One region of the Clostridium oceanicum genome, then DNA from elsewhere that is predicted to be linked to it. Evidence: riboswitches for the same ligand, from Rfam matches in the RefSeq annotation. Region 1 holds a riboswitch; the other holds the start of a gene.

The links. A riboswitch is a leader RNA that binds a small molecule or an ion and turns the genes downstream of it on or off. The one in region 1 is predicted to bind S-adenosylmethionine.
Region 2: it holds a riboswitch for S-adenosylmethionine, as region 1 does, so the genes downstream of both, metK (methionine adenosyltransferase) here and metF (methylenetetrahydrofolate reductase [NAD(P)H]) in region 1, are expected to answer to the same signal.

Annotation. Positions count from the first base shown of each region.
Region 1 is NZ_BAAACG010000010.1:19,133-36,046, forward strand. Features, by position in the region: gene ABDZ71_RS10715 (type I phosphomannose isomerase catalytic subunit) at 316-1,143, opposite strand; gene ABDZ71_RS10720 (YjiH family protein) at 1,784-3,151, shown strand; gene ABDZ71_RS10725 (hypothetical protein) at 3,489-3,926, shown strand; gene ABDZ71_RS10730 (BCCT family transporter) at 4,548-6,200, shown strand; gene ABDZ71_RS10735 (homocysteine S-methyltransferase family protein) at 6,325-8,742, opposite strand; gene ABDZ71_RS10740 (methionine synthase) at 8,732-9,412, opposite strand; gene metF (methylenetetrahydrofolate reductase [NAD(P)H]) at 9,433-10,320, opposite strand; SAM riboswitch class I at 10,518-10,619, opposite strand; SAM riboswitch class I at 11,357-11,466, shown strand; gene ABDZ71_RS10750 (O-acetylhomoserine aminocarboxypropyltransferase/cysteine synthase family protein) at 11,604-12,887, shown strand; gene ABDZ71_RS10755 (homoserine dehydrogenase) at 12,929-14,161, shown strand; gene ABDZ71_RS10760 (homoserine O-succinyltransferase) at 14,184-15,074, shown strand; gene ABDZ71_RS10765 (ABC transporter ATP-binding protein) at 15,254-16,012, opposite strand; gene ABDZ71_RS10770 (FtsX-like permease family protein) at 16,070-16,914, opposite strand, start outside.
Region 2 is NZ_BAAACG010000013.1:111,199-128,112, forward strand. Features, by position in the region: gene ABDZ71_RS14515 (peptidoglycan DD-metalloendopeptidase family protein) at 1-522, shown strand, start outside; gene spoIIID (sporulation transcriptional regulator SpoIIID) at 632-886, shown strand; gene mreB (rod shape-determining protein) at 987-2,018, shown strand; gene yyaC (spore protease YyaC) at 2,070-2,603, opposite strand; gene ABDZ71_RS14535 (tRNA 2-thiocytidine biosynthesis TtcA family protein) at 2,665-3,378, opposite strand; tRNA gene ABDZ71_RS14540 (tRNA-Thr) at 3,634-3,709, shown strand; tRNA gene ABDZ71_RS14545 (tRNA-Tyr) at 3,715-3,799, shown strand; tRNA gene ABDZ71_RS14550 (tRNA-Val) at 3,809-3,884, shown strand; tRNA gene ABDZ71_RS14555 (tRNA-Thr) at 3,913-3,988, shown strand; tRNA gene ABDZ71_RS14560 (tRNA-Tyr) at 3,992-4,076, shown strand; SAM riboswitch class I at 4,201-4,310, shown strand; gene metK (methionine adenosyltransferase) at 4,392-5,567, shown strand; gene recD2 (SF1B family DNA helicase RecD2) at 5,679-7,922, shown strand; gene ABDZ71_RS14575 (competence protein ComF) at 7,938-8,957, shown strand; gene ABDZ71_RS14580 (ComF family protein) at 8,930-9,607, shown strand; gene hpf (ribosome hibernation-promoting factor, HPF/YfiA family) at 10,082-10,609, shown strand; gene secA (preprotein translocase subunit SecA) at 10,789-13,299, shown strand; one part of gene prfB (peptide chain release factor 2) at 13,430-13,507, shown strand; one part of gene prfB (peptide chain release factor 2) at 13,509-14,534, shown strand; gene ABDZ71_RS14600 (M28 family metallopeptidase) at 14,599-15,945, opposite strand; gene ABDZ71_RS14605 (Tex family protein) at 16,064-16,914, shown strand, end outside.

The sequences.
Region 1 (16,914 bases):
GTTAAATTTGTATTTATTTGAATTATTATGAAATCCTTAATTCATAAATTATAGGTTTTACCTATAAATATCATAAAATAAGCAACTTTTATATGATATTATTTTATATAGTATTATGTTATCAATGAATTTTAATACATAATAGAATAAAAATTTTTTTAAGTGAATATTAATTCAATTAACAGAAATCAAGGGTAATTATAAGGACTATATCTTAACTTAATCCATTACAATTACCCTTGATTTAAACAACTTTTTAAAACACATATTTAATAACTTTTAATATCATATTTTAGAAAATATCTATTCAAAATTTTATTCATTAGATTTAAGAAGAGTTAAATTACCTTTTATTTCATAATTTATTCCTTGAGGAATATATACAGTTTCTTCTTTTGATATTTTAAGGCTATTTTTATCACAACTTATTGTTCCTTCTCCATCAATTACAACAAAACAGTTAAATCCATCTTTTGAAGAATCTTTATAAGTATCTTTTACTTCTATTTTATTAACTTTAAAATAAGGTGTTTCTAAAGATGAGAAGTTTTCTATTTTTCCACCTTTATTTTCACCAGTATAATCTATAACATTCAAAGATTGTTCTACGTGTTCTTCTCTTCCTCTGCCCCAATCGTATAACCTGTAAGTTATATCGCTATTTTGTTGAACTTCTATTAGCTTAAGTCCTCCTTTTATAGCATGAACGGTTCCAGAAGGTATATATATAAGATCTCCAGGTTTAACTTCTGTCTCTTCTAATTCTTCTTCTAATTTACCATCATTTATAATCTGTCTTAATTTTTCTTTATTAAGTCCTTTTTTAATTCCTGAAATTAAAGTAGCACCTTTTTCCGCTTCTAGTATATACCAACATTCTGTTTTACCTTTGCTATTTTCATGTATCCTAGCATATTCATCATCTGGATGAACTTGAACAGATAAAACAGAATCTGCTTTTATTATCTTTACTAGTATTGGAAATACTTCTTTAAATTTTTCTACATCTTTTAAAGCTTCACCTTTTAAATCACCATTATCAACAATTGATGGTCCATTAGGATGACATGATACAACCCATTTTTCCCAACCCCAAATTGTTTCCTTTAAAAAAGGCGAAAGTTTATAAATATATTTTGTCATATAACCACCTCAATTTTAATATTACACAATACATTATACACTAATTAAAATAAAAATATATACTTTTAACCAATAAATAAATACATTAAATCTATTCTAATTGATATCAATTAATATAATTAACTATTAAGGTATCTTTTATAAAATTATGAATTAATATACACTATCATAGAATAAATAAAACCATATATAAATCGCAAGATTATAGGCAAAAAGAATTAATTTTGCAATATTACTTTTAAATTGTCATGAAAAAAGGTATAATTAAATTGCATCTCTAAAAATATTCATAAAAGATAAATAATATTTTAACAAAATATATACTAGTTTTATAATAAATCCTTATTTTTATTGTTATATAGGAGATGAACCAATAAAAGTTATAAAGATATAATATTCAATTGTCAATATAATGCATTTGTATATTAAACTTCTTTACAATATACTTTAAATAACTTACTAAAAATGTATTTTTTTATTTAAATGTGTATTTCTAAAAAAATTAATTTTAATGGTGTTCATATGAAAACGTATAACTAAACTTAAGTCTTAATAATATTTTCATAATAAAACTTAAACAGTAAAAAATATTATATATATATTAATATAAAATTTTTTATTACTTAGAAAGGGGCAAATTATGCAAAAAAAAATTGATATGAAACCTAGAAAATATTCTAGTAAGGAGTTATATAAATTTATAATTCCTTCAATTATAGGTATGCTATGTTTCATGACACCAATTTCTTACAACGGAGAAGTTACTATTCCAGTAGCTGTAATGTCTAAATTTATACAGACAGGACTAGAAACTGTACTACCAACTATAATGACTGTAGTCATTGCAATCACATTCATATGTTCCACAATAACAAAAGTTTTTAAACCTAAAGCTATTCTAGAAAATAAATATTGGAATAATTTATTTAATATTACACCATTATGGTATGTAATAAGAACATTAGGTTTTATTTTTATAACTTTAACTTATTTTAAAATAGGACCTGAATGGGTATGGTCAGCAGATACCGGTGGATTTTTATTTACCGATCTTTTACCTGTTTTATTTTCTGTATTTATTTTAGCAGGATTGCTTTTACCACTATTGCTAGATTTTGGTCTTTTAGAGTTCTTTGGTGCATTACTTACTAGAATTATGAGACCAATATTTACTTTACCAGGACGTTCTTCTATAGATTGTATTACTTCTTGGTTAGGTGATGGTACCTTAGGAGTACTTCTTACTAGTAAACAATATGAACAAGGCTACTATAGTGAAAGAGAAGCATCCGTTATTGGAACTACTTTCTCAGCTGTATCTATAACATTTAGTTTAGTAGTAATTTCACAAGTTAATCTTACTAGATTATTTGTTCCATACTATTTAACTGTATGTTTAGCAGGTGTTGTTGCAGCTTTAATATTACCTCGTATACCACCACTTTCTAGAAAACCAGATAATTATTATATGGGACAAGAAAAGAAAAATAAAGAAACAATACCAGAAGGATTTACTCCTTTTAAATGGGGTGTTAAAACAGCTGTTGATAAAGCTAGTGAAAATAACAGTGTTTCTGGATTCTTTAAATCTGGATTTAAAAATGTTTTAGACATGCTACTAGGTGTAACTCCTGTAGTTATGGCTATGGGAACTTTAGCTCTTATCTTAGTAACATATACTCCAATATTTAAATGGATTGGAATGCCTTTTATTCCGTTCTTAAAATTATTAGGAGTACCAGAAGCTGCAGCTGCTTCTCAAACTGTTATTGTTGGATTTACTGATATGTTCTTACCTTCAGTTATGGCAGCTACAATTAAGAGTGAAATGACAAGATTTATAATAGCAGGTCTTTCAGTTACTCAATTAATTTATATGTCAGAAGTTGGTGGATTATTATTAGGTTCTAAAATACCAGTTAATTTAAAAGACTTATTTATATTATTCTTAGAACGTACAATAATAACATTACCTATTTTATCATTAGTTGCACATATTATATTTTAAATATTTGTAAATACAAAGAATCCTTTTATAAAAAAGGATTCTTTTTTATTTTATAAAATAATTTTAATCTATGTTTTGGATTTTAAAAACAGCATACCTTACATATATGTAAGGTGTTTGTAAGGCCTTATATATAAGGATCTATGTTATAATTGTATAAGACACATTGAAATAAATAATCGTTTTTTTATAAGTTGCTTTTTTAAAAATTTTTAAAATAGAACTGTTACAAGAACCTGAGTAACTGTATTTTATGAAATACAGTTTTATTTTTCACTTGATATTTATTTTTATGGATCTAATACAAAAGAGAAAACTATATAGAGGAGATGAAACAATGAATTTTGAAGTATTTCATATAAATGGATATAATATTAAAATACTTTTTAGAAAAGGAATAGTTCATATATTAAATTCAAAAGAACTAAATGATTTTCTAAAAAAAGAAAAGAAAGCATCACTTCATGTAGCACTATTTATAAAAAATACCTATAAAGAAAAATATAAAAAAGATATAAGTATAACTTTAAAATCATTAACTATAGAAATTTTAGGACATGTTTATTTAGATAGAATCGCTAAATCTATATGTAAAATTGTTAGCATAGTACCCTTATTTAAAAAAAGTATATTAAAAATAGCAAATAAATTTGTTTTATCTCATACAGATATAATTGATATAGGTGAAAAACAAGTAGATAACAATAGATGGGTTTGGGACTCTATAGCTATTTTTACTCCATCAATATTTTTTAAAATGAAAAGCTATAAATAAGGTGATTATAAGTATACTAGTCATCTTATTTTTTTATTATCAAAGAAATAACTTAAAATTTCTCAATAAATTCTTGCATTTTCACCTTACTCTAGTCATTTTTTTATCTTTAATTAAATAAATTATTCCGATACCTATTTTCTAGAATAACTTTAGTTTATAGAATTCAAATATTCTTATAGCTTATTTATAAACAGAAATAATATTATATAATGGATTTTTAAAGCTTTGTAATCGATAAAAACTCTTTTATTCTTTAAATTGCTATATAAGTTTAAATTTGCCTCTTTTGACAGTATAATATGTCTATGTTATACTATTCACTGTAATCTTAAAGTGAAAACTTAGTTTAACACAAGGTTGTTTCTTAAGATTCTTAAAATTCTATTTAATCATTTCTAATGTTAAATTTTTAGATTAATCAGCCTTTAATGTTTTAAAATCATATTCCTTTTTACATATGATTTTAAGTTTATATAAGTATGTTTATATAAGTAGTGATATTTTTTATGCTTTAATTGTAATATTATTACTTATATGTATTAACATGTCTTAAATTATATTCTAAATTAATTAGTTTTATATACTGATAATTGACTACTAATAAGAAAGGATGATGTAATGAAAACCAGTATAGAAAACAAAGTAGAGAAAAAACTTCATAGTAGAAATTTTACTAAATTTGGGCTAGACATAAACCCAATAGTATCAATTGCTTCAGGAGCCATTATATTTATATTTGCTTTATATGCTTTTTTTAACCTAGATGGAGCAAATAAGCTTTTTGAATCTATAAAAAATATTATTACAACTAAAACTGATTGGGTATTTATTTTATCTAGCAATTTATTTATAATAGCATGTTTATTTTTAGCTTTTTCAAAATTAGGAAAAGTAAGAATCGGTGGAGTTAATTGTAAACCGGAATTTTCAAATTTCGCTTGGTATTCTATGCTTATATCTGGCGGAATGGGTATAGGCCTTATGTTTTGGTCTGTAGGTGAACCTCTTTATCACTCAATGATACGTCCCCCTATTTTTAAATCTCCAAATGCTGTTAGCTCCGCTTTAGCGACTACATTTTTTGATTGGGGACTACATCCTTGGGCTATATATGCAATTATGTCATTATCTTTAGCCTTTTTTGCTTATAATAAAAATTTGCCTTTATCATTAAGATCTGTATTTTACCCTATTTTAAAGGATAAAATTTTTGGAATTTGGGGAGATATAATTGACATTCTAGCAGTAATTGCTTGCTTAGTTGGTCTTGCAACATCATTGGGCCTTGGAGTTCAACAAATAAATAGTGGACTTACTTATCTTTTTAATATAAATTCAAGCATACTTATACAAATTGTATTAATTGCTATAATAACAGGAATTGCAACATTATCAGTAATTTCAGGTATAGATAAAGGTGTAAAATTTTTATCAGAGATTACTATGAAAATGGCACTAGTTTTTATGGTTGCTGTTTTATTAATTGGTCCAACTTCTTATATAATAAGAACATTTTCAAATTCACTAGGATTATATATAAATGATTTTGTTAAATCAGCATTCTTTATATCAATGGATGGTAGTAGTTGGCAAGGAACTTGGCCTATATTTTATATTGCATGGTGGATATCTTGTTCCCCTTTTGTAGGGATGTTTATCGCTAGAATATCTAAAGGTAGAACTATAAGAGAATTTGTTTTAGCAGTATTAATTGTTCCTTCTTTATTATCTTTCTTATGGTTATCTGTATTTGGAGGTACTTCAATTTATATCAATAATATTACTAATGGTTCTCTATTTGAAGTAGTAAAAAATAAACTTCCAGTTGCACTATTTGAAATGATAAACAATTTAAATACGCCATTTTTAGCAGGATCAATAAAAATACTTCTTTCTATAGTAGGGATATTACTTGTAATATTTTTCTTTGTTACTACTAGTGATTCAGGTTCTCTAGTAGTTGATAGCATAACCACTGGTGGTAAATTAGATTCTCCAGTAGGTCAAAGAGTATTTTGGGCTTGCATAGAAGGTTTTATTGCAACAGTACTTCTTTTAATCGGTGGAGAAAAAGCTTTAACTACATTACAAACCGCAGTAATAAGTACTGGGCTTCCTTTTGCAATACTTCTTAGTATTATGAGTATAGTTTTAATAACCAGTGTCAAAAAATCCTATGCTAAACAACAAAAGGTTAAAGAAATAAAACTATACAAACGGTTTGATGAATTTAAAGATAGCGAGGATTTTGAAGAAAAAAATTTGGCTTAAATCCTTTAAAAAGAGAACTTCTTATTTTTAATAAGAAGTTCTCTTTTTGTATAATAAATAACATATTTAGAAATTCTTTATTAGCAATATTTATTTTTTAAAACAGTATAACTAGCAATCTATTTTAACATAATATTTTTTCAGCAATCTCTACTGCTTCTTTAGCATCTTTAGCATAGTAATCAGCTTTAATCATTTCTGCATAATCTTCATTTAATACCGCTCCACCTACAAAAACTTTACAATCTATATTATTTTCATTTAAAGCTTCTATTGTTTCTTCCATACTTTTAACAGTAGTAGTCATAAGTGCGCTTAACCCTATTAATTTTACATTATGCTCTTTGGCCGCTTTAACTACTTCTTCTTTAGGAACATCTTTACCTAAATCTATTATAGTAAATCCATAGTTTTCAAGAACTGTCTTAACTATATTTTTACCTATATCATGTATATCTCCTTTTACAGTAGCAAGAATTATTTTTCCTCTGCTTATTTGATCTTTATTTTCTAGTATTAATTTTTCTTTTATAACTTCAAAAGCTTTTTTTACAGTTTCAGCAGATTGTATAAGCTGAGGAAGGAATATGTCACCTTTTTCATATTTTTTCCCTACTATATCTAATGCTGGTATCAAGTATTCATTGACTATTTTAAGCTCACTATTATTTTTAAGTAACTCTTTAGTAATAATTGCTGATTTATCTTTTATTCCTTTTATAATTATTTTTATTAAATCCTCTGAAGTTTCTTCATTAGATACTTTATTACTATCTTTATTATCTATAGCCTTTACGTTTCTTATAGCTGAATCTTTTTTAGGTTTTAAATTACTATATAATTTTATGTAATCTTCCCCTCCAACATCTTCATTATTTAACACTTTGAAAGAATATATTGTATTCATTATTTCAGATTTATTTGGGTTTACTATAGGAAGATCTAATCCATCTCTAAGAGCCATAGCTAAAAAGGTACTATTTAAAAGTTCTCTATTTGGAAGTCCAAAGGAAACATTTGAAACTCCAAGAACTGTTTTAACTTTTAATCTATTCTTAACCATATTTAAAGCTTTTAAAGTTTCTACTACTTCCTTTTGCTGAGCGGAAACTGTTAAAGTAAGACAATCTATTATTATATCTTCTTTAGAAATACCGTATTCTAAACATTTATTAACTATCTTTTTTGCTACTTTAAACCTATCTTCTGCTTTAAGAGGAATACCTTTTTCATCTAGTGTAAGTCCTATAACTGAAGCACCATATTTTTTTACAATAGGTAGTATAGAATTTAAAACTTTTTCCTCACCATTCACTGAATTTACTATAGCTTTTCCATTGTAAATTCTAAGTGCTTTTTCTATAACATTTTTATCATTAGAATCTATTTGAAGCGGTATATCAATTACAGATTGAAGTTCTTTTACAACTTTAATCATCATTTCTGCTTCATTTATTTCAGGTAAACCTACATTAACATCTAAAATATCCGCTCCTGCATCTATTTGTGATAGAGCCTGTTTTACAATATAATCTATATCATTATTTTTAAGAGCTTCTTTAAATAACTTTTTACCAGTAGGATTTATTCTCTCACCTATTACTTTCACTCCGTCTATTATAACAGGGTTAGTAGGAGTACATACTCCACATATTTTAGAACTATTTTTAGATATAGGTTTTACTTTTGATACTTCTTCTACTACTTTTTTTATAAAGGTGTCATCTGTACCACAACATCCACCTAGTATTCTTGCTCCCTTTTCTGCCATTCTTTTTTCTATAGAAGAAAATTCTTCTTTAGATATCTCATATACTGTTTCTCCATTAACCATTTTAGGAAGACCAGCATTAGGTTGAACCATAACTGGTATAGAAGAAAATTCAAGTATTTCTGATACTATAGGTTCAAGTTCTACAGGTCCTAGAGAACAATTTACTCCTAGTGCATCTACTCCTAAGCCCTCTAAAGTCATAATCATTGACAAAATACTGCATCCTGTAAAAGTTCTTCTATCCTTTTCAAAAGTCATTGTACAAAATACAGGTAATTTGGAATTTTCTTTAGCTGCTAAAACTGCTGCTTTAACTTCATATAAATCTGCCATAGTTTCTATAAGTATTACATCTGCTCCACTTTTAACACCTTGAATTACTTGTCTTTTAAATACATTGTAAGCTTTTTCAAATTTTAATGTTCCCATAGGTTCTAAAAGTTCACCTATAGGGCCTATATCTAAAGCCACTAAAGTATCTCTATTTTCTGAAGCTTTTTTAGCATTTTTTACAGCTGCGTCTATTATTTCTTCTACACTATATTTAATATCTTCTAATTTTAGTTCATTAGCTCCAAAAGTATTAGTAGTAATTATATTGGCTCCAGCTTCTATATATTTTTTATGTATGTTTATAATTTTATCTTTATCTTCTATATTTAAAATTTCTGGAATTTCTCCTCTTTTAAGTCCCGCTCTTTGAAGCATTGTTCCCATAGCTCCATCAAAAAACAGTATCTTTTCTTCTAGTATTTTTTTAATTTCCACATGATTCACCTGTCTTTCTAAATTCGCAATCTTTATATTTATTACAGTTTACGCAGCTTCTTTTTTTAAGGGTTATTTCTTTAGGTATAAATCCTATTATAGCGGTAACAGATTTTCTTGGTATCAGTATATTATGAGATGATGCCGTAAGACCAATTTCTCTTTGAGCATTTAAAACTTTTAAAAAATCCTTTTGAATTTCTATACTCAAATCACCATATCCAGGACTATATCTAAATGTTATTTTATTATTTTTAAGCTCAGCTTCTTTTTTTACTATAGATTCTACAAAATCACAGCCATCTTCAATAGCTGTAGTTGCACAAGCGTCTAATATTATTGATTTAGTCATATTAGTTTTTTCATAAAGTGCTATTTTTCTATCTAAGCTTATTCCTAAAGTTACTGCCATAAGAGTGCATTCTTTTGAATTACTTAAATGTCTTAATATATCTTTTCCTTTAAAGATTAAATTAGTATCTTTTATTAATACTTCTTTGTCTTTTTTTTCTATATTAAAAGTTTTATAGGTGTATTTAAAATTTATATATTCTTTAATTTCTCTTCTACATTCTTCAATTAAAGTATCTGTATTTTTATCAACTATAGAACTTTTATACCCTAAATATCTTAAAACTTCTTTTTTATCTATTTTAAATATATCATTCATAAGATTCACCAATTTAAAATCTAAATAGCTAAATCATTATTTACAGAACCTATTATAGATTTTATACTTTCATTTATTTTTCTAGCTACATAAGGATTATTCATTGTATATAGATGAATTCCCTTTACTCCACTAGATACTAAGTCTACTATTTGTTCTACTGCATAAGCTATTCCAGCATCTCTTAAAGCATTTTTATCATGTTCATATCTATTCATTATTTTTATAAATTTTGGAGGAAGTGACGCACCACATAAAGAAACTATTCTTTCAATTTGTTTTTTGTTTATTACAGGCATTATTCCAGCTTGAATTGGTACATTTATATTCTTTTTATTAATTTTATCATTAAACTCATAGAATAAGTTATTATCGAAAAACAATTGACTTATCAAATAGTCTGTACCACAATCAACCTTTTGTTTTAATCTTTCAATATCCTTATCTAAAGAAATGCTTTCTGTATGTCCTTCTGGATAACAAGCTGCTGCTATAGAAAAATCATGATGCTTTTTTATATAATCTACAAGTTCAAATCCATAGTTATAATCCCCTATTGGTTTTTGATCTAAAGGTATGTCTCCTCTTAAAGCTAATACATTTTCTATGTTATTGTCTTTAAGATTTTTTAATGTATTTTCTATAGTTTCTTTTGTAGAATTTATGCAAGTTAAATGAGCTAAAGCTTCTATGTTATATTTGTTTTTTATAAGTGATGAAAGTTCACAAGTTTTATTACCAGAACTAGTACCACCGGCTCCATAAGTTACACTTATATAATCTGGCTTTAGATCTTTAAGTTCATCTAGTGTTTTATATATATTTTCAATTGGAGTAGTACTTTTAGGTGGAAATACCTCCAAAGAGAAAACTACATTTTTTTCGGAAAATAAATTTTTGATTTTCATTTAAATAACCCCTTTTCGTATTATGTCTATTTTATAATTTTTATTATTGATGCTTTACACTGTTCTTTTATTAAGTATAGATTTAAACTAAATATTTTGATTATTAAATTTATTTTTTATTTAGTTGACTTTTTATTTTAAAATAAATAAAAAACCTAAAGGAGTAATCCCTTAGGTTTTAATAACGTAAGATATTATCCTTATCTATCAGCATAATGCTGCAGGATTTAGCACCTTGTATATAAATATACGGTTGCCGGGCTTCGTAGGGCCAGTCCCTCCGCCTCTCATGATAAGCTTCATTCATTTTTTATTAAGTACGATTATATTACAAAAAAAAGAAAATGTAAAGCTATTTTTTATAATTTTTTTATGAAAACTTATACACTTGTTTTTAAGAAGTTTATTTAAAAGAATCTTCTATATTTAAAAAACAACACAGTTTATCTTAATATAGATATATTATTAGGATTATGATTTTAAATTAACTTTATTATATTACTAAGTAATTTTTTATTTATAATAACTACCCGTATATCTTTATGTACTATTTTTTTTACATTAAAGTGCATTTAAATTTTTCACTTACAACACCACCTAATATATATCATAAGATTTTAGAATAATATTAGTATTTAAGTTTTTATTATATTTAAACCTTTATCTTTCTAAACTAAAAAGATAAGTACACCTTTAGCCTCTCTAATAGATAATAAAATTTATACATTTCTCTATTGTATAAACTTTATTATCTATTAAATATAGTTTTTGTATTAAAAAAGCTAAGTGGTTTTTAATACCATATGATCCCAACGGTGGAGAAAGGGCACTTTTTAAAATAATAAAAAAAATATAAATATTTTTTCCTTCTAGTAATATAGCCAATGTATACTTTTTCACTCTAAGTAAATCTATACAAATCATAAATTAACCCCTTGACATAAAAAATGATTTTAAATATAATAAGTTTCAAGCAAAGGTTAAATCAAATTTAAGAAAACGAAAAATTGAATTTTAAAAAGTTAATATAAAATATTTCTTATCAAGAGTGGTTGAGGGACAGGCCCTGAGAAACCCGGCAACAGCTGATTTTTAAAAATCAGAAATGTGCTAAATCCTGCAGTTAAATTTACTGAGAGATGAGAAAATTGTAGTTTCTATAACTGTAATTTAAAGTCATTTCTCTAAGAAATGGCTTTTATTTTTTTTAATAACAAGTTGAAACAGGTTGATTCAATAAACCACTTGTTTCCATTTAAATAAATAATTAAGGGGGCAATACTATGTTTAATGAAAATTGGAAAGATGAAACTATATGTATACAAGGAGGATATACACCAAAGTCTGGAGAAGCTAGAATTCTTCCTATAGTACAAAGTACAACTTATAAATATGAAGATCCAGATCAAGTTGCTAATTTATTTGATTTAAAAGAAGAAGGATTCTTTTATTCTAGAATAGGAAACCCAACTGTTGCAGGGTTTGAACAAAAGCTAACAGAACTTGAAGGTGGAGTTGGCGCGGTAGCTACTGCATCAGGACAATCAGCTATTACTTTAGCAGTTTTAAATATTTGTACAAAAGGAGATCACATTGTAGCATCTTCAAATCTTTATGGAGGAACATTTACTCTACTCTCTTCTACTTTAAACAAATTAGGAATTGATGTAACTTTAGTTTCTCCTGATGCTTCAAGAGAAGAAATTTTAAATAAATGTACTGATAAAACTAAACTTATATATGGGGAAACAATGGCTAATCCTAGCTTAAATATTTTAGATTTTGATAAATTTTCAAGTGTTGCTAAAGAAATTGGAGTACCTTTTATAGTTGATAATACTTTAATGACCTCTAAACTTTGCAAGCCATTAAAGCATGGTGCTAATATAGTAGTTTATTCTGCTACTAAATATATTGACGGTCATGCAACAAGTGTAGGTGGAGCTATAGTAGATGGTGGTAACTTTGATTGGAATAATGGTAAATTTAAATCTCTTTCAGAGCCAGATCCTACATACCATGGTACAAATTTTTCAGAATCTTTTAAAAATGCTGCATATATAGTTAAACTAAGAGTTACATTACTTAGAGATTTTGGAGCATGTTTAAGTCCTTTCAATGCATTCTTGTTTAATTTAGGACTAGAAACATTACATCTTAGAATGGAAAGACATAGCGACAATGCTTTAAAGCTAGCCAAATTTTTAAAAGATCATCCAAAAGTTAGTTGGGTTAATTATCCCCTACTAGAAAACAATAAAAATTATGATAATGCTAAAAAGTATCTAAAATATGGTGCTAGCGGTATATTAACTTTTGGAATTAAAGGAAATGACGATGCAGCTAAAGTATTTACTAAAAATCTTTCCCTAGCAGCTTTAGTTGTTCATATAGGAGATGCTAGAACTAGTGTAATTCACCCTGCTAGCACAACTCATAGACAGTTATCAGAAGAACAATTAATATCTTCTGGAGTACCAAAAGATTTAGTAAGAGTTTCTGTTGGTATAGAAAATGCAGATGATATAATAAAAGACTTTGATCAAGCTTTAAATAATATAAAATAAGCATAATTAAATTTTGCATAATAATAAGGAGGACTTCATAAATGATTTCAATAGCTATATTAGGAAATGGTGTAGTTGGCTCTGGAGTAGCTGAACTAATAGAAAAAAATATAAATAGTATAAAAAACAAATTAAATAAAGGGATAAAAATTTCTAAGATATTAGTTAAAAATAAAGATAAACATAGAAACAGCAATAATTATAGAATTATAACAGACAAACCAGAAGATATTTTAAAAGAGGATGTAGATATTGTTGTTGAATGTATGGGTGGTTTAAATCCAGCTTATGAATATATAAAAATGTCTTTAAAGCAGAAAAAACATGTAGTTACTGCAAATAAAGATTTAATTGCAAAGCATGGTTTAGAACTTTTAAGTCTTGCTAAAGAAAATAATGTTAAACTTTACTTTGAAGCTAGTGTAGGTGGTGGAATACCAATACTTAGACCGCTTAAAAACTGCTTAATAGGAAATAATGTAACAAGCATAAAAGCTATCTTAAATGGTACTACTAACTTTATTTTAACAAAAATGTCTAAAGAAAATCTTAGTTTTGATAAAGCTTTAAAATTGGCTCAAGAGCTTGGCTTTGCAGAAGCAGATCCTACTTCTGATATTAAAGGATACGATAGTGCTAGAAAACTTAATATACTGTCTAATATAGCTTATAATAGAAATTTAGATTGGGAAACTTTTAAAGTTGAAGGAATAGATAAACTAGATGAATTTGATATTTTAAAATCTAACAGATTAGGTGGCACAGTTAAATTTATTGGAATTAGTAATATAATAAATGATAAAATACATGCTTCCGTAAGACCAGTTATTGTGTCTAAAGATTCAATACTTGGAAAAGTTGAAAATGAATTTAACTCTATAGTTATAGAAGGCGACAGCGTAGGAGAACTTGCTTTTTACGGTAAAGGCGCAGGAAAACTTCCCACAGCTAGTGCAGTTTATGCTGATATAATGAATGTTTTAATAAATAAAAAAGAAGATCAGTTATTATTTAATAAAGAACCTGCAAATCTTCAAAAAAGTTTTACGGATAAAAAAGATTGGATTGTAAGAATTAAAGTAGATAACAAAGATAGGCATAAAATAATTAGTAAATTAAGTGAAAAATTTAATAAAGTATATATAGACACAGATGACTTACTTCCTAAAGATGAAGTTTTTGCTACTATTTATTCAGTATATGAAAAAGATTTAGAAGAAAATTTAAGAATTTTTACTGATATTAATAACGTAAAAACTCTTATGATACTATAATTTTTTTAGAAAGGATTAAATGATGAGTATATTTATTGATGAAAATCTGCCAGCTTATGAAATTTTAAAAGCTGAAGATATAGATGTATGCAGTAAAAATTCTAATATTTATAAATCTAAATGTCATAGTGCATTAAACATACTTATACTTAATTTAATGCCTCAAAAATCTAAATCTGAAACTCAACTGATAAGACGACTTGGTAGCAGTCTACTGGATATAAATATTACTTTATTAAAAACTAAAACTCATAAAAGCAAAAACACAGATGAAACCTATCTTAGCACTTTTTATAAAACAATAGATGAAATTAAAGAGGAAAACTTTGACGGCGCTATTATAACCGGTGCCCCTATAGAACTTTTGGAATTTGAAGAGGTAGATTATTTTAATGAGTTAAAAGAAATATTCGATTACTGCAAAGAAAAAGTTAAATCTACATTATATATATGTTGGGGTGCACAAGCAGGATTATACTATCATTATGGTATACCTAAATATAAATTAGACAAAAAATTATTTGGAGTATTTTCTCACAAACTAATTACTCCTAGCAAGTTAACTAAAATGTTTGATGATGAATTTTATGCTCCTCATTCAAGGTACACATATACAAAAGGCGAAGATGTATTAAAATGTGATAAGCTACAAATAATCGCCGAATCTAAAGATGCTGGAGTTTACATGGTACAAAGTAAAGATTTAAAAAGTATATTTGTTACTGGTCACTCTGAGTATGATAAATTCACTCTTTATGATGAATACAAAAGAGATTTAAATAAAAATATTGAAATAGATATTCCTAAAAACTATTTTTTAAATGATGATCCTAATAATAAACCTATAGTTAAATGGAGATCTCACGGAAATATGCTTTTCTCCAATTGGCTAAATATAGTAAACAGTTTATAATTTATAAGTCTTCCTTACAAAAGCATACGTTTTTTATACTAATTATAGAAAATATCAGTGTACTATACTTATTAATAATAAATAAGGTACACTGATATTTTCTATAATATAAGAATTTAATATATACTTAAGCACAATATACTAATGATTTTAGTACACTGTTAAAGTCATTTACATCATCAGCTTTTGCTACACCCCATTATAGCTTGACAATCAAGAATTTTATTAAAGAAATCTTTTCTATTACCCTTTTTAGTAATTTCCATATAAATATTACCATCCTTAATAAATATTATCCTATTACAAAAACTAGCTGTAAAAGGATCATGAGTTACCATTAAAATAGTGCTTTTTATGTCTTTATTCAATTTATAAAGGTATTTCATTACATTATTTGATGATTTTGAATCTAAATTTCCAGTAGGTTCATCTGCTAATATAATTGAAGGATTATTTACAAGAGCCCTACTTGTTGCTACTCTCTGTTGCTGACCACCAGATATATTATAAGGATATTTATCTTTAATATTATAAATATCGAAAAACTTCATTATTTTCTTTGTATTTCTTTCCATATGATATCTTTCCTTTTTATCAAGTACCATAGGAAGCATTACGTTTTCTTCTAATGTTAAACTATCCATAAGATTAAAGTCTTGAAAAATAAAGCCTAAATTTTTTCTTCTAAATATAGCTAATTCATTTTTTCCTAAACCTTCAATGTTTTTCTCCATAATTTTAATAGATCCTGATGAAGGTTTATCTATACCTCCTAAGATATTTAAAAGTGTGGTTTTACCACTTCCGGAAGGCCCCATAATACCTAGGAATTCACCAGCATTAACTTTTATATCTATTCCATTTAAAGCATAGGTACTATTACTTTCATCTTTTCCTCTATAAATTTTAGTTAATTGCTTTGTTTCTAAAACTATCATAATTACCTCCCAAACAAAATAACATATTTTAAATTCAAATTATTATATTTAATTAATTTATTTTGTTATCTTTTGAAAATACTTTTTTAAAGTAATATTATAAAAAATTAATTGGATTATTAAATATATAAACCAGACTATAAAAACATTAATTATGAGCTTTGTATAAAAATAAATTTCAACACAATGTATTGCAATATAAATAATACCAAAGATTCCTCCCATTAAAACAGGAATAAAAAATATTATAAATAATTCTTTAGAAATTATTCTTTTCATTTCTTCGTCAGTTATACCAATCTTAAAAAGTTTATTATATCTTTGTTTTCCATAGTTTACACCGGAAAAAATTTTAAAATACAATACAACACCACTAGATATAAAAAAAATCATCCCTATATAAAGCATTGAAAATAAGTAAAATCCTGTTTCATTCTTCTTACTTTTATATTCATTTAATTTAGAAATAGGTTTTAATCTTTCAATTCCTTTAGATTTAGTTTTAAATTTATTGTGGCTAGTACTCCATAGGTTACTTTCACTCCAAATTTCATTTGCTTTTTTTAAGTTATGAAAAAGGTCTAAATAAAATTTCTCCGTTTTTTCTGTTTCTTGAAATTTAAAAAGATGAATAATTCCTTTTGTTTTAATGTTACTTTCCTTTGAAACATTTTTAAAATCAACTTCATCTAGTACAATTAAATTATCTTGTGTGTATGGATTAATATTAATTAACTGCCCTGTAATATTAACTCCAGCATAATTAAATGTATATACCTTATTACTTTCTTTATTTTTAAGTCTTATATTTTTCTTATCTGTATAGTATTCACTACTCTGTTTACTAATACATTGTAGGGCACTGCCTTTTTTTACATCTATATATTTATTAGCTAATCTAC
Region 2 (16,914 bases), on a different contig from region 1:
AAAAGTTATGAAAATGCTCTTCAAGTAAAAAAAGAAGATGAAAATACTAAACCAAAGACTGAAGAAAAAACTCAAGAAAAAGATACAGCTAAAGTATCAAAGCAAGTTCAACCTAAATTTATAAAACCAGTTGAAGGAACTATAGCAAGAGTTTATTCAGAAGATCCAGTATTTTGGAATTCTACATCAAGTTATAGACCAAATTTAGGTATGGATATAAAGACAAACTTAGGTAAATCTGTTTTAGCAGTTGAAGATGGAAAAGTAGAAAATGTTGTTAGTTCAAGTCAAGATGGAGTTAAAGTAATTATCAATCATCAATCTGGACTAAAAAGTGTATATTCTAATTTAGCTGCCAAAACAAATGTTAAAAAGGGTCAAGCGGTTAAAAAAGGTGATGTTATAGGTAAAGTAGGTAAAACTACATTACGTTCAGCTTATGAGAAATATGGTGACCATTTACATTTTGCTATGATGAAGGGTAATAATTACATAAATCCTTCTAAATACATTAAGTATTAATTTGAAATTTAAGCCATTTTTCGCTTTTAATCGAAAAGTGGCTTAAAAATGAATTTAATTTGTTAAATTAGCATAATTATAATTATAAAGGATTAAGGGAGGTAGCACTTTGAAAGATTACATTGAAGAAAGAGTCCTTGAAGTCGCTAAATATATTATAGATTCTAAAGCTACTATAAGAAGAACAGCTAAAGTGTTTGGAGTAAGCAAAAGTACAATACACAAGGATATGACAGAGAGGTTACCTAAAATAAATCCACAGATAGCTGAAGAGGCCAAGGAGATTTTAGACTATAATAAAGCAGAGAGGCATATAAGAGGTGGAGAAGCAACAAAAATGAAATATAAAGCTATTGAAGGTTAAAAGCATTCCTATTATAATAAATTTATAGGCTTTTAGTAAAGCTATTTTTATTTTTCTTATAATTATTATATAAGTTTAGAGAGTAGGAGAGGATAAGGGAATGTTTTTTAGTGTAGGCACTGATATGGGAATAGATTTAGGTACCGCTACAGTACTTGTATATATAAAGGGTAAAGGAGTCATTTTGAATGAACCCTCAGTGGTAGCTATAGATAGGAACAAAGATAAAGTCCTAGCAGTTGGACAAGAAGCAAGAGAAATGATAGGAAGGACTCCAGGAAATATAGTGGCAATACGTCCAATGAGAGATGGAGTAATATCTGATTATGATATTACAGAAAGAATGTTAAATTATTTTATTACAAAAGCTTGTGGTAAGAAAAAAATAGGTGCTCCAAGGGTTGTTGTTTGTATTCCATGTGAAGCTACTGAAGTGGAAAAAAGAGCGGTTATTGATGCAGCAAAGAATGCTGGTGCTAAAAAGGTATTTTTAATTGAAGAACCGTTAGCAGCAGCTATTGGAGCAGACCTTGATATAACTAAAGCTAGTGGAAGTATGGTAATTGACATAGGTGGTGGAACTACTGATATCGCCGTAATATCTCTAGGTGGAATAGTTGTTAGATCTTCTATAAAAAGAGCAGGGGACAGTTTTGATGAATCAATAATAAAATACATAAGGAAAAAACATAAACTTATGATAGGGGAAAGAACAGCAGAAAATCTTAAAATTAATATAGGTTCTGCATTTGCTAAAGGGGAACCGGTTCCTATGCAAATAAGAGGAAGAGATTTAGTTTCAGGACTTCCTAAAGATATAACTGTAACTTCAGATGAAATGAGAGAAGCTCTTCAAGAATCAGTTAATGCTATAGCTGATCTTGCTCATTCTGTTCTAGAAAAAACTCCACCTGAGTTATCTGCAGATATAGCAGATAAAGGAATAATAATGACAGGTGGAGGAGCTTTATTAAATGGACTTAGTGACTTAATAGGAAGCGTTACTAAAGTACCTGTTCATATAGCTGATAATGCAGTTTCTTGCGTAGCAGAAGGTACTGGAAAGGTACTAGCTTATTTGGATAAAATGGGTATATCATCTTCCGGTGATGGATTAAATTTAGTTGAATAACATATAGCTTTATATGAATAAGCACCATAATAATAACTATTATTATGGTGCTTATTCAGGTTCATTATATACCATATAATAGCAATGTAGTAATGAGTTAACTATAGTTTTTGCCATATTCATTATTAAACTTAATCTAATAGTATTAGAATGAAATAATTCATTGTTTTCATGAGAGTCTACAATTCCTATTATAGATACTTCTCCTATATTAGGTAGAGATTTCCCTACACCCTTTCCGGGATGAACAGGATAGTCTCTTACCTGCAGTTCTCCAATTTTGCATTTATCACCTAAGCAAGCGTCTATGCCTATTATATTGCTATTTGGGTGACGATTTTTGATTTGAGATATTTTTTCTTCTATATTTAAAGCATGTATAGGATTATCTATAGTTCCATATACATGTAGAGGAAAATTTTTCGATCTTAACATACTACCTACTAGAGGTCCTAAAGAATCACCTATACACCTATCAGTTCCTATACATACTATTAAAGTATCTTTATTAATATAATCTTTTAAAAAATATGCTATTTTATAGTAGGATAGCGAATTGTTATAAGGTGTTTTAATTTTACTCAAAGTACATCCCTCCCTATATTAATTTATATGAATAGGGATAATTAAATATTAAATAAAAATTTTAATTTTTTTTCCATATATTTAATTGGTCAGTATTAGTAAGACATCCTAGAAGCCTATCCCTTATTCCTGGTATATCTTTTTCTAAAGAAGATATTAAATCTTTCATATACTCTCTTTTAGTATATCCATTAGCAGGGCAAGGGTTGTCAATTATTTTAAAATTATATTTTTTTGATATGCTTTTGGTTTCATATTCATTTATATAAACCATAGGTCTTATTAAAGTTATATCACGTCTGTTTAAATAAGTTTTAGGAGAAAAGCTACTAATTCTTCCTTCATAGAACATAGACATAAGTAAAGTTTCAACAGCATCATTTTTATGATGACCTAATGCAAGTTTATTACAGCCTAATTTTTTAGCATAATCATTTAATGCACCTCTTCTTAAATTTGCACAAAGGGAACAAGGATTTTTTTCTTTTCTAATATCAAAAACTATTTCTTTTATATTAGTTTTATAAATGTGTATTGGTATATCCATTTCAGAGCACATTTCTTCCATAGGAGAAAAATCTGCACCACTATTTGGATCTATAACTATAGCTATTAAATCAAATTTTTCAGGGGAGAACCTTTGGTATTTTTTTAGTAGTTGTAATAAACATATACTATCTTTTCCACCAGATAAACCGACAGCTATTTTGTCATTGTCTTGAATTAAATCAAAATCATTTATAGCTTTTCTTAATTTACTTAATAATTTTTGCATAAGTACCTCCTAAGTATGAATATATTGTAGTTATTTAGATTATATTGTAAAAATGTACTAATAATTATACCATTAAAACCTTATATGTTTTATAAATGGTATATGTGTATAAAATAAAGAAAATTAGAGATAATAAAAGATACAAAGGAATAAAGCAGTAAAAACATAAATAAATGGGCTTGAAATTATAATTAAAAACAGATATACTATTTCTTGTCGAAAGCGTTCAAAACTTTCAACATAAATACAAAATATGCTGGCATGGCTCAATTGGCAGAGCAGCTGACTTGTAATCAGCAGGTTGTAGGTTCAAGTCCTATTGCCAGCTCCATATGTGGAGGAGTTCCCGAGTGGCCAAAGGGGGCAGACTGTAAATCTGTTGCAATTTGCTTCGATGGTTCGAATCCATCTTCCTCCACCAAAATTTTATGGGCGCATAGCTCAGCTGGGAGAGCATCTGCCTTACAAGCAGGGGGTCACAGGTTCGAGCCCTGTTGTGCCCACCATAAAATTTTATAAAAAATTTAATAATATGCTGGCATGGCTCAATTGGCAGAGCAGCTGACTTGTAATCAGCAGGTTGTAGGTTCAAGTCCTATTGCCAGCTCCATATGGAGGAGTTCCCGAGTGGCCAAAGGGGGCAGACTGTAAATCTGTTGCAATTTGCTTCGATGGTTCGAATCCATCTTCCTCCACCAAAACCTTTACTTTAGTAAAGGTTTTTTATTTTATGGTAGAATAAATTATAATATAATTTTTTTAGGTTGTTGACACCTATATGATGTTATGTTATGATTTTTAATAGTAAAAGTTAATAGTAAACTCTTATCCAGAGAGGTGGAGGGAAAAGGGCCCTTTGAAACCCGGCAACCAGTGAGTAGTGATGTTCACTATAGGTGCCAATTCCGGCAGTTAGTTCTGCAAGATAAGAGAGAAGTTAGTATATAACCTCTTCTTATTGAAGAGGCTTATTTTTTTGCAATTTTAAAATCATTAAATGGGAGGTTTAAAGTATGAAAAGAATTTTTACATCTGAATCAGTTACAGAGGGACATCCAGATAAAATTTGTGACCAGGTATCAGATGCTATATTAGATGCTATATTAGAAAAAGATCCAGAAGGTAGAGTAGCTTGTGAAACAGCTGTTACTACTGGTATGGTATTAGTAATGGGGGAAATATCTACTCATTGTTATGTAGATATACCTAAAGTTGTTAGAGAAACTATAAAAGGAATAGGTTACGATAGAGCTAAATACGGATTTGATTGTGAAACTTGTTCTGTATTAACTTCAATAGATGAACAATCTTCAGATATTGCTGTAGGTGTTGATGAAGCATTAGAATCAAAAGCTGGAGAAATGGAAAAAATAGATGCTATAGGTGCTGGAGATCAAGGTATGATGTTTGGTTTTGCTACTAATGAAACTAAAGAATATATGCCTCTTCCTATAGAAACAGCTCATAAAATAACAAGAAGATTATCAGAAGTTAGAAAAAATGGAACTTTAGCATATTTAAGACCAGATGGAAAAGCACAAGTTACAGTAGAATATGAAGATGAAAAACCAGTTAGAATAGATTCTATTGTTGTTTCAACTCAACATAGCAGAAAAGCTACACAAGAACAAATACAAAAAGACATAAAAGAGCATGTTATAAATGCTGTAATTCCTGAAGAATTATTAGATGAGAATACAAAATATTACATTAACCCAACTGGTAGATTTGTAATTGGAGGACCACAAGGGGATTCAGGATTAACAGGAAGAAAAATAATAGTTGATACTTATGGCGGATATGGAAGACATGGTGGAGGAGCTTTCTCAGGTAAGGATGCAACAAAAGTAGATAGATCAGCTGCATATGCAGCTAGATGGGTAGCTAAAAACTTAGTAGCAGCAGGAGTAGCAGATAAATTAGAAATACAACTATCTTATGCTATAGGAGTAGCTAAGCCAGTTTCAATATCTATAGATACTTTTGGAACAGGAAAAATATCAGAAGAAAAAACATCTCAAATAGTAGATAAAGTATTTGATCTAAGACCAGGAGCTATTATAAGAGATTTAAAATTAAAAAGACCAATATATAAACAAGTAGCAGCTTATGGTCATTTTGGAAGAACAGATATAGATGTTCCATGGGAAAAGTTAGATAAGGTTGATGAAATAAAAAAATACTTATAATATAAGAAGAGTTAGGCTTTATGGTCTAACTCTTTTAATTAGGTAGTATTTGTATATATGTAAATAAATTATGTTATAATTTATATAATAAAGTAGTTTAGGAGAGATCATATGCAGGAATTACAAGGCTTTGTTGAGGATATAGTTTTTGAAAATCAGGATAACGGATATATGGTTGCAAAAATTAAAGACAAAAACAGAATTATAACTATAGTTGGGTTTATTCCTTATATAACAGAAGGTCAAAATTTAAAATTAAAAGGTGAATGGGTTGTTCATAAGCAATTTGGTAAACAGTTTAAAGTTGAAAGTTGTGAAGAGATAACTCCAGATACCGTTTTAGGAATAGAAAGATACCTAGCTTCTGGTATAGTGTCTGGTATAGGGCCTGTAACTGCTAAAAAAATAGTTGCGAAATTTAAAGAGAAATCCTTAGATATATTAGATAATGATATAGAAAAGCTTAAAGAGATAGAAGGTATTGGTAAAAAGAAAATAGAAACTATAAAATCTTCTTATGAAAAGCAAAGAGAAGTAAGAAACATTATGATATTTTTCCAGCAATATGGAGTTACTGCTAACCAGTGTGTAAAGATACATAAAAAATATGGAGTTAATTCTATAAATAAAGTACGTAAAAATCCATATATACTTACAGAAGATATATCTGGTATAGGGTTTAAAACTGCTGATAAAATTGCTAAAAGTTTAGGGATAGAAGCAGATTCACCTTTTAGAATTCAAAGTGGAATAACCTATATAATAAACCAGTTTTGTGCGTTAGGAAATACTTATATGCCTATGGATAAACTAAAAAAACAAGCAATAGATATTTTATGTGTTAAAGAAGAAGAGATTGAAAGAAATATATATGTAAGTGTTTCTGAAAATAAACTTAAGATAGAGGAAGCTTATAATAATAAATGTGTATTTAATTTACCCTACTACTATTGTGAATTAGGAGTAACTAGAAAGATATTAATGTTATCTTTAAATGAGTATAAAGATTTAAAAATAGATATAGAAAAAGAAATAGGAATATTTGAAAAAAGTAATAGTATAACTTTTGCACCATCACAAAAAGAAGCCATAAAAGGAGCTTTTGATAATGGGGTTGAAGTAATTACTGGAGGACCTGGAACTGGTAAAACTACTATAATAAACTGCATAACGGATATATTTGAAAAAGCCAATATGAGGGTATTTATGGCAGCTCCTACAGGAAGAGCAGCAAAGAGAATGTCAGAATCTACAGGACGAGAAGCTAAAACTATACATAGACTATTAGAGATGGGAATAGGAGAAGATAGGGAAGGATTATTTTCAAAAAGTGAAGATACTCCATTAGAATGTGATGTAATTATTATAGATGAAGCTTCTATGATAGATATAATGCTTATGCATAGCTTGCTTAAGGCTATATCTTTAGGCACAAGACTTATTATAGTTGGTGATGTGGATCAACTTCCTTCTGTAGGTCCTGGTAACGTTCTTAGAGATTTAATAGATAGTAGATGTGTTAAGATTGTTAGATTGAAAGATATTTTTAGACAGTCAAAGGAAAGTATGATAATAGTAAATGCCCACAAAATTAATAGTGGAGAAATGCCCTTATTAAATAAAAAAGATAAAGATTTTTATTTTATAGAATGTGAAGATCCAAATAAAATTTCAGATACTTTAATAGACCTTTGTAACAAAAGGTTACCAAAATTCAATAAAAAGTGGGATAAAAAGAAGCATATACAAATACTGTCCCCTATGAGAAAAGGAATACTTGGAATCAATAATTTAAATGTTCATTTGCAAGAAATTTTAAATCCTAAAGATAAGGATAAAAAAGAAATAAGTTTTAAAGACACTATATTTAGAGTTGGGGATAAGGTTATGCAAATAAAAAATAACTATACCCTAAAATGGACTAGAAAATATAGTGAATTAGAAAAAGATGGTGTAGGGGTATTTAATGGAGATGTAGGATATATAGAAGACGTAGATGAAGAAAAAAAGACAATAACTGTATTATTTGATGAAGATAAAAGGGTAGTTTATGAAGATTTATATTTAGATGAAATAGATTTAGCATATGCTGTAACTATACATAAAAGTCAAGGAAGTGAATTTCCAGTGGTTATTATACCAATGTTTATGGGTCCGCCACTTTTAATGAATAGAAATCTCCTTTATACAGGAATAACAAGAGCAAAAAAGTTAGTTGTATTAGTAGGATCTTTAAAAGCTACTAGTTTTATGATAAGCAATAATAAGAGCTTTGAAAGATTTTCACTTCTTAAATGGAGAATAGTTAATGTAATAGAGAATGGGCTTTCAAGTGAAAATAATGATAACAATTAAAGGAGAGTAGTTTTTATGACTTTATTAAAAAAGTATGGTTATGAAAAACATGAACCTAGTGAAGTCTTAGATTATATATCTTCATGGTGTAAGAGTGAAGAAAGATTTTTAAATGTTATAGCAATACCTTATAATGATTGTAAATTTTTTGTTGATATTATATTATATTTTATAAATCATGGCAAAAATATATTATATGTAACTAATGAAAAAAAAACAAATGTAAAGATAGTTAGATATTTAAAAAAGCTAACAGGTTTTAATGATTATTCTTATGTGAAAAATCCAAAAACTAAAGTAGAATCAAAGTTAAAAATAACAGATTTTAATATAGGGGATTATTTAAATGAAAAATTTGATTTAGTAATATATGATGATATAAGTAATTTTTCTTTTCATAGTAAAGAAAATATACAAAGATTAATAAAATCTAAGCTTAAAAATGAAGGCAAAGCTATATCCTATTCTATTGAACCAATACTTCCATATTATAGACACTTTTATATACCTTTTAGAGAAGATAAAATGCCTATAATAGAACCTAGGATTATGATTACTAGAATAGATCTTAATAAAGAAATACCGTTTATAATGTATGATTATTTAGAATGGTCTATAAAGTCTAAAAGAAAAGTTATAGTTTATACTTCATCTAATAGGGTTAGTGAAAATTTATATAAATATATAAATAACAACAATATTAATTTTGGTGTTAGTGTAACTGTAGATAAAAATTATAAAAACTACAAAAAGATTGACGAATTTATGAAAAGTGAAAAAGGTATAATAATAACCAATAATTTTAATAACATTCCTTGTAACATAAAAAATACAGATCTTATAGTTTATGGAGCAGATTCTTTTAATTATAAAGAACTTGTTTATTTATGTGGAGTAGTTGGAAGGAGTGAATATAATTTTAGAGGAGAAATTATGTTTTTAGCTAATAGTGAAGAGGAAAGTATGGATAAAGCTAAAGATATAATTAGAAACTTTAATAAAAGAGCATGGAAAATAGGTTTATTGAATTTATAAAATATATAGGAGATTGTGTTTTAGAGGTTATATATCCTCATACTAACAATTGCATAATATGTGATTCTTATGTAGAAAATAAATTCTTATGTAGAAATTGTGAAAATAAAATAAAATATTGTTATGATCCTTATATAATTGATAAAAATGGGTTAAAAGTTAAAATATATTCAGTAGCCTACTATTCAGGAATAATTTTAGAACTTATTATAAGACTTAAATATAAAAGTGATTTTAAAAGTGGAGAAGTATTAGGATTTTTAATGTATAAAAAAATATTAAAAGAAAATTTAAATATAGATTATATAACTTATGTTCCTTCTACTAATAAATCCCTTAAAAAAAGAGGTTACAATCAAAGTAAATATTTAGCTAAAATTATAGGTGATTATACGAAAATACCTATAATTAATCTTTTAACTAAAAATGATAATGCTAAAGATCAGATTGGCTTAAATAAAGAAGAAAGATGGAAAAATGTAAAAAATAGCTTTAACTTAAAGTTTAAAGAAAATATTGAAAATAAAAATATACTTTTGGTAGATGACGTTTTAACTACTGGAGCTACTACCTTTTATTGCTTTAAAGAATTAAAAAAATTAAAGATTAATAATGTTTTTGTATTGACTGCAGCCAAAAGTCGTGTATAATTTAAATGTAATTAAATTAGGTTTGTGGTTGAAAGTCGATGCCAGTCGCAGGCGAAGCGATCCACGTAAGTTAAATAAAATATTTAATGAGCATGGTGCGGTTTAGAAGTAAGACCTGCCGTTTCACAAGATGAAACGAGAGAACTATTAGTGAGAGGCACAACACCGGGTAGCAAACGTTCCAGCAGGCGAGTGTGGGGTCAAAAACCAGGTCAACTAATTTGATTGTGAAAATAAGATTCATATTTATATGAGTCTTATTTTTTTATACAGCAAATGTTAAAGGACAAGCTAATAGTTATTATTATTTAATATTTATATAATTAAACTTAATATTTTGTAAATTCTAAATAATTGTGTTGTATTTTTGTGTTAAAAGTATTAAAATATATTTAAACAATAAAAAACAAACTTAAATAAAAAATAATAAATTTAACTATAACCCATAATTGGGACAGAAAGAGGGGCTGAAGAATGAAAATAAATGTTATAGGTAAAAATATCAAGGTAACAGAAGCCTTAAGGGATACTGTGGAGAAGAAATTATCTAAGTTAGACAGATTTTTCAACCCAAATGTGGTGGCAACTGCTACACTAAGTGTAGAGAGAAACAAACAAAACATAGAAGTTACAATTCCTTTTAATGGAGTAGTATTAAGAGGCGAAGAATCAAATGGAGATATGTATGCTTCTATAGATTTAGTTATAGGCAAATTAGAAGGACAAATTAGAAAACAAAAAACAAAACTTCAAAAAAGAAAATATAATGATTCATTGAGATTTAAATATATACCTGATAGAAAACAGGAAGAAGATGATGAACCTAAAATAGTAAAAACAAAAAGGTTTGCAATGAAGCCTATGTCATCTGAAGAAGCAGTGTTACAAATGGAGTTAGTTGGACATAATTTCTTTGTATATAAAGATGCAGATACTGAAGAAGTAAATGTAGTTTATAAAAGAAGAGATGGAGATTATGGATTAATAGAACCAGAATTTTAACATAAAATTAATATAAAAGGTTGTGCAGCAGACTTTTCAAGTGTGCTGCATTAATTTTTATAAAAAATTAGCATGTTTTACAAAATTTATACCTTATATATAGCTTAATAAGTTGAATGGTATATTGTTAAATGATATAATTTTAAAAGATTAATAATAAATAGCGAGGATGAAAAAATATGAAGCTTTTTGATAAATTATTTGGAACTTATAGTGAAAGAGAACTAAAAAGAGTCAATTCTACAATAAATAAAATAGAATCATTAGAACCTCAGTTTAAGAGTTTAAAAGATGAAGATTTTAAGCCTAAAACAGAAGAATTTAAAGAAAGAGTAAAAAATGGTGAAACATTAGAAAGTATTTTACCAGAAGCTTTTGCTTTAGTTAGAGAAGCAGCTGTTAGAACTGTAGGCTTAAGACATTATAAAGAACAGCTTATAGGTGGAATTATACTTCACCAAGGAAGAATTGCTGAAATGAAAACTGGTGAAGGTAAAACATTAGTTGCTACATTACCTGCATATTTAAATGCCTTAACAGGAAAGGGAGTACATATAGTTACAGTAAATGACTATCTTGCAAAAAGAGATAGAGATATAATGCTTCCAATATATGAATTCTTAGGATTAACAGCAGGAGTTATACTTCATGATTTAAATAATGATGAGAGAAAAGAAGAATATAATTGTGATATAACATATGGAACTAATAGTGAATTTGGATTTGATTACTTAAGAGATAACATGGTTGTTTATAAAGAAGAAAGAGTACAAAGAGAGCTAAACTTTACTATAGTGGATGAGGTTGACTCTATTCTTATAGATGAAGCTAGAACTCCTCTTATAATATCAGGACAAGGTGAAAAATCTACGGAATTTTATAAAGTAGCAGATTATTTTGCAAAATCACTTATTGCAGAAAAAGACTTTACAATAGATGAAAAAGCTAATTCAGTAATACTTACAGATCAAGGTGTAGAAAAAGCAGAGGATTTCTTTAAATTAGAAAACTACGCTGATCCAGATAATATGGAAATACAACATCACGTTGTTCAGGCATTAAAAGCTAACTATATGATGAAAAAAGATAAAGATTATATGGTTAAAGGTGAAGAAGTTCTTATAGTTGATGAATTTACAGGAAGAGCTATGGAAGGAAGAAGATATAGTGATGGTCTTCACCAAGCTATAGAAGCTAAAGAATCTGTAAAAGTAGAAAGAGAATCTAAAACTTTAGCTACAATAACTTATCAAAATTACTTTAGAATGTATAATAAGTTATCTGGTATGACAGGAACAGCAGAAACAGAAGAAAATGAGTTTAGAGAGATATATGGATTAGATGTATTAGTTATACCTACTCATAAACCTATGATAAGAAAAGATCAACCAGATTTAGTTTATAAAACAGAAAAAGGGAAATTCAAATGTATAGTTGAAGAAATAACAGATAGAAATAAAAAAGGTCAACCAGTCTTAGTAGGTACAGTAAGTATTGAAAAATCAGAGCTTTTATCTGATATGCTTAAAAGAAAAGGTGTTAGTCACCAAGTTTTAAATGCTAAATATCATGAGAAGGAAGCAGAAATAATATCTCATGCAGGAGAATATGGTGCAGTTACTATAGCAACAAATATGGCAGGTCGTGGTACGGATATTAAGTTAACTGAAGAAGCAGAAAAAGCTGGTGGACTTGTTATAATAGGAACAGAAAGACATGAATCAAGAAGAATAGATAACCAATTAAGAGGTCGTTCAGGTCGTCAAGGAGATCCAGGAGAATCAAGATTCTTTGTATCTTTAGAAGATGATCTTATGAGAATATTTGGTTCTGAAAAAATGCAAAATATAGTTGAAAAACTTGGATTAGAAGAAGATGAAGCAATAGAAAGTAAGATGGTATCTTCAGCTATAGAAAGTGCTCAAAAGAAAGTAGAAGGAAATAACTTTGATATAAGAAAAACATTACTACAATATGATGATGTAATTAATAAACAAAGAGAAATTATATATAAACAAAGAACAGAAGTATTAGAAGGTGAAGATTTAAAAGATCAAGTAGAAGCTATGATAAAAGATCTAGTTGATCAAACTGTAGCTAACCATATTTCAGGAGAAGAAGAAGAATTTGAAAATGAAATTAAAAATTTAGTTGAATACTTAGAAGATATATATCTTCCTAAAGATACTATAAGAATAGATGATATTTTAAAATTATCTGATGATGAAATAAAAGAAAAATTATATGAAACAGCTAGAGTAATATATGATGCTAAAGAAGCTGAAGTTGGAACAGAACAAATGAGAGAAATTGAAAGAGTTATATTACTTAGAGTAGTTGATACTAAATGGATGGATCATATAGATAACATGGAACATTTAAAACAAGGTATAGGACTTAGAGCATATAAACAACAAGAACCAGTTCAAGCTTATCAATTTGAAGGTAGTGAAATGTTTGAAGAGATGATTTACAATATTAAAGTAGATACTGTAAAATATCTTTACCATGTTCAAATAGAAAAAGCACCAGAAAGAGAGCAAGTAGCAAGAGAAACAACTACTAATTATGATAGTAGTGAATCTTCTAAAAAAGAGCCTGTTAGAAATGAAAATAAAGTTGGAAGAAATGATCCTTGTCCTTGTGGAAGCGGGAAAAAGTATAAAAATTGTTGTGGAAGAAGAGCTTAAAATATATAAAAAAACCAGGAATCATTAATTGGTTTCTGGTTTTTATATAGATTATTTTTAGGTATATGAAAATAAATAATAATTGACTAATTATTTATTTAAATGTGCCCTATAAGAGGTGGAGTTTTATATGATATTACAATTTGAAGAATTAACAGATAATCTAAATATTTTAATGGATACTATAAAAGAGATTGGAGAGTCTCTTTGACAAGGGAAAATTAGAAAATAGAGTATCAGAACTACAAAATAAAATGCAAGAGCCAGATTTTTGGCAAGATGTATCAAAGGCTCAAAGTATAAGCTTAGAAGAAAAGTCTATAAAAGATAAGCTTAATAAATTTAATAATATAAAAACAAGAATAGAAGATTTAGATATTTTAATACAAATGGCTATAGAAGAAGAAGATTATTCAATGAAAAAAGAAATCTTTAAGGAATATAAGCTTTTAAGTGATGATATTAACAATTTTAAAATAGAAACACTTCTATCTGGTGAGTATGATAAAAATAATGTTATAATGACACTTCATGCAGGGGTTGGAGGTACAGATGCCCAGGATTGGACTGATATGCTTTTTAGACTTTACACTAGATGGGCAGAAAGAAAAGGACTTAAAGTTAAAATATTAGATTTAATAGACGGAGATGAAGCAGGTCTTAAAGGTGTTACTTTAAGAGTAGTTGGACAATTTGCTTATGGATATTTAAAATCTGAAAAAGGTATACACAGATTAGTTAGAATATCACCATTTAATTCTAATGGCAAAAGGCAAACTTCTTTTGCATCAATAGAAGTAGTACCAGAGCTTACTCAAAATCAAGAAATAGAAATAAAAAGTGATGATTTAAGGATAGATACTTATAGGGCAGGAGGAGCAGGAGGACAGCATGTAAACAAAACAGAGTCTGCAGTTAGGATTACTCATATACCTACAGGAATTGTTGTCCAGTGCCAAAATGAGAGAAGTCAGCATACAAATAAAGATACTGCTATGAAAATGTTAAAATCTAAATTAGTAGAGCTAAAAGAAAGAGCTCACAAAGAAAAAGTTGAAGATTTAACTGGAGAGTTAAAAGATATTGGATGGGGAAGTCAAATAAGATCTTATATATTCCATCCATATAATTTAGTTAAAGATCATAGGACCAATGTGGAAACAGCTAATACAGGTGCAGTTATGGACGGAGATATAGATATGTTTATAATGGAGTACCTAAAGGGAAATTTTTAGATGATATAAAAAAGATGACTTCTTTTTATAGAAGTCATCTTTTTTAAGGATAAAGAAAACTTTGCTAAGCTTTTTTCTTTTTATATATTTTAGGGATTAAAATTATTAAAACTAACCCAGTTAAAGATACAAAAATTATAGGTTTATAGTATAAAATAAATATATTATTTGAGAAAGCAAGATTAACTATTTCTTTTGAGGATATATTGTAACATCTTTTTATAGATTCTTTATTTATAAAATCAATTTTGTCTTTAGGAGTGTGTATTTTAGAAGAATCGTTATCGCAAAAAGTTATAGCTTGAATATTTTTTTCTCTAAAAGGACTATGATCGCTAGAGTCTTCAAAAATATAATTAAAGTTTATTTTACTATTTGAACATATAGAAGAAACATTTTTTATAAGAGGTGTATTTATTGTATCTTTTTTAGATCCCATTATACAAAGGGGTACAGATTTAGCTCCACCTATCATATCAAAATTTAAGACAGTACTACCTTTTAAAACTTTGTTAAAATCTTTTAAAAAGGCTTTAGAGCCTAGAAAACCAAATTCTTCTGCATTAAATCCTACAAATATAATATCTCTGTCTGGTTTTCCTAAAGATTTAATGTATTTACTCATTTCAAGCATAAAGCAGGTTCCAGAAGCATTATCTAAAGCACCAGAATATATTGTGCCATTTAAATCTTCCCCTACATGATCAAAGTGAGCAGATAGTACAATAGGAGGTTTTGATGAGTCTTTTCCCTTTATACGTCCAACTACATTATTTAAAGTCGTTTTTTCTACAGTATAAGGTATAAAGCAATTAATTCTATAACCTAAGTCAACATTATGTTTTAATTCTTCAAAAATTTCTTTTGTAACCATTATATACATACCATGTGGAGCATCTTTCATAAAAGAACTTCTAAAATTTAATTTGTTTTCTGGGCTAGAAAATATCACAAAATGTTCTTTATCATCTTTTATTTGAATAAAATCTTTTTTCATTACAATATCACTTTCTTTGTTGAAAGAAAAATTATTTTTTCTAAAATTAAGCATATCTTCTTTAAAATCTTTTCCATAGGAATATTCTTTTACTACTTTATCTTTATTATTTAATACTTTAAGGTAAGGTTTATTATTTTGTTTTTTAGGATAATAACAAGAAAAAGATTGAAAATAGTTGTTTTTATAAGGAAGTATATTATTTTTTTTAAAACTGCTTTTTACAAATTCTGATGCTGCAGTATTTTCTATACTACCAGGTAGCCTCCCTTTAAAACTATCAGATGATAAGAAGTCTATATTTTTTATAACAGAATCTACATTAAATTTTTTTATACAAAAAAATTTTTGTAAGCTCAAAGACAAGGTTACAAATAGAAGTATTATAACTAAGTATTTAATTGCTCTTTTCATATAATTCTCCTTAATAGTGTTTATAATTAAATTTATATTAGTTTGATAAAATATATATAACTGTTATAATATATTTTTAGTGACATTATTTATAATTTAATAGTTTTCGGAGGTAAAAATGAGAAATATAAACGATATATTAGCTAAAGAGTTTAATTTATCTATTAAGTATATAGAAGCAGTAATAAATTTATTGGATCAAGGGAATACAGTTCCTTTTATAGCAAGATACAGAAAAGAAATGACAGGAGGCATGAGCGATAGCCTTTTAAGAGATCTTACAGATAGGCTTACTTATCTAAGAAATTTAGAAAGCAGAAAAGAAGACGTTTTAAGAATAATAGATGAACAGGGAAAACTAACAGAAGAATTAAAAAAATCTATTTCAAAAGCTGAAACTATTACAGAAGTAGAAGATTTATATAGACCATATAAACCTAAGAGAAGAACTAGGGCAACTATTGCAAAGGAAAAGGGGTTAGAACCTTTAGCAAATTGTATATGGGAAGGAAGTTTTAAAGAAGATATAATAGCATATGCTAGTGAATTTATAGATGAAGAAAAAGAAGTTTTGAAAGAAGATGATGCTCTTCAAGGAGCAATGGATATAATAAGTGAAATTATATCTGATGAAGCAGAATATAGAAAATGGATAAGAAAGTTTGTTGAAAGAGAAGGGGTTATAGAAACAAAAGGGAACAGTGAAGATACAACTCCTTATGAAATGTATTATGACTATAATGAAAAAGTAAAAACAATACCTTCTCATAGAATATTAGCTATAAATAGAGGAGAAAAAGAAAAAATATTAAATGTAAAGATTACTTGTAATCAAGAAAAAATAGTAGAATATCTTAATAAAAGATGTTTAAAAGGAAATAAACAAACAGATACTTATATAGAAGAATCAATAAAAGATTCTCTAAAAAGATTAATATATCCATCAATAGAAAGAGAAATAAGATCTCA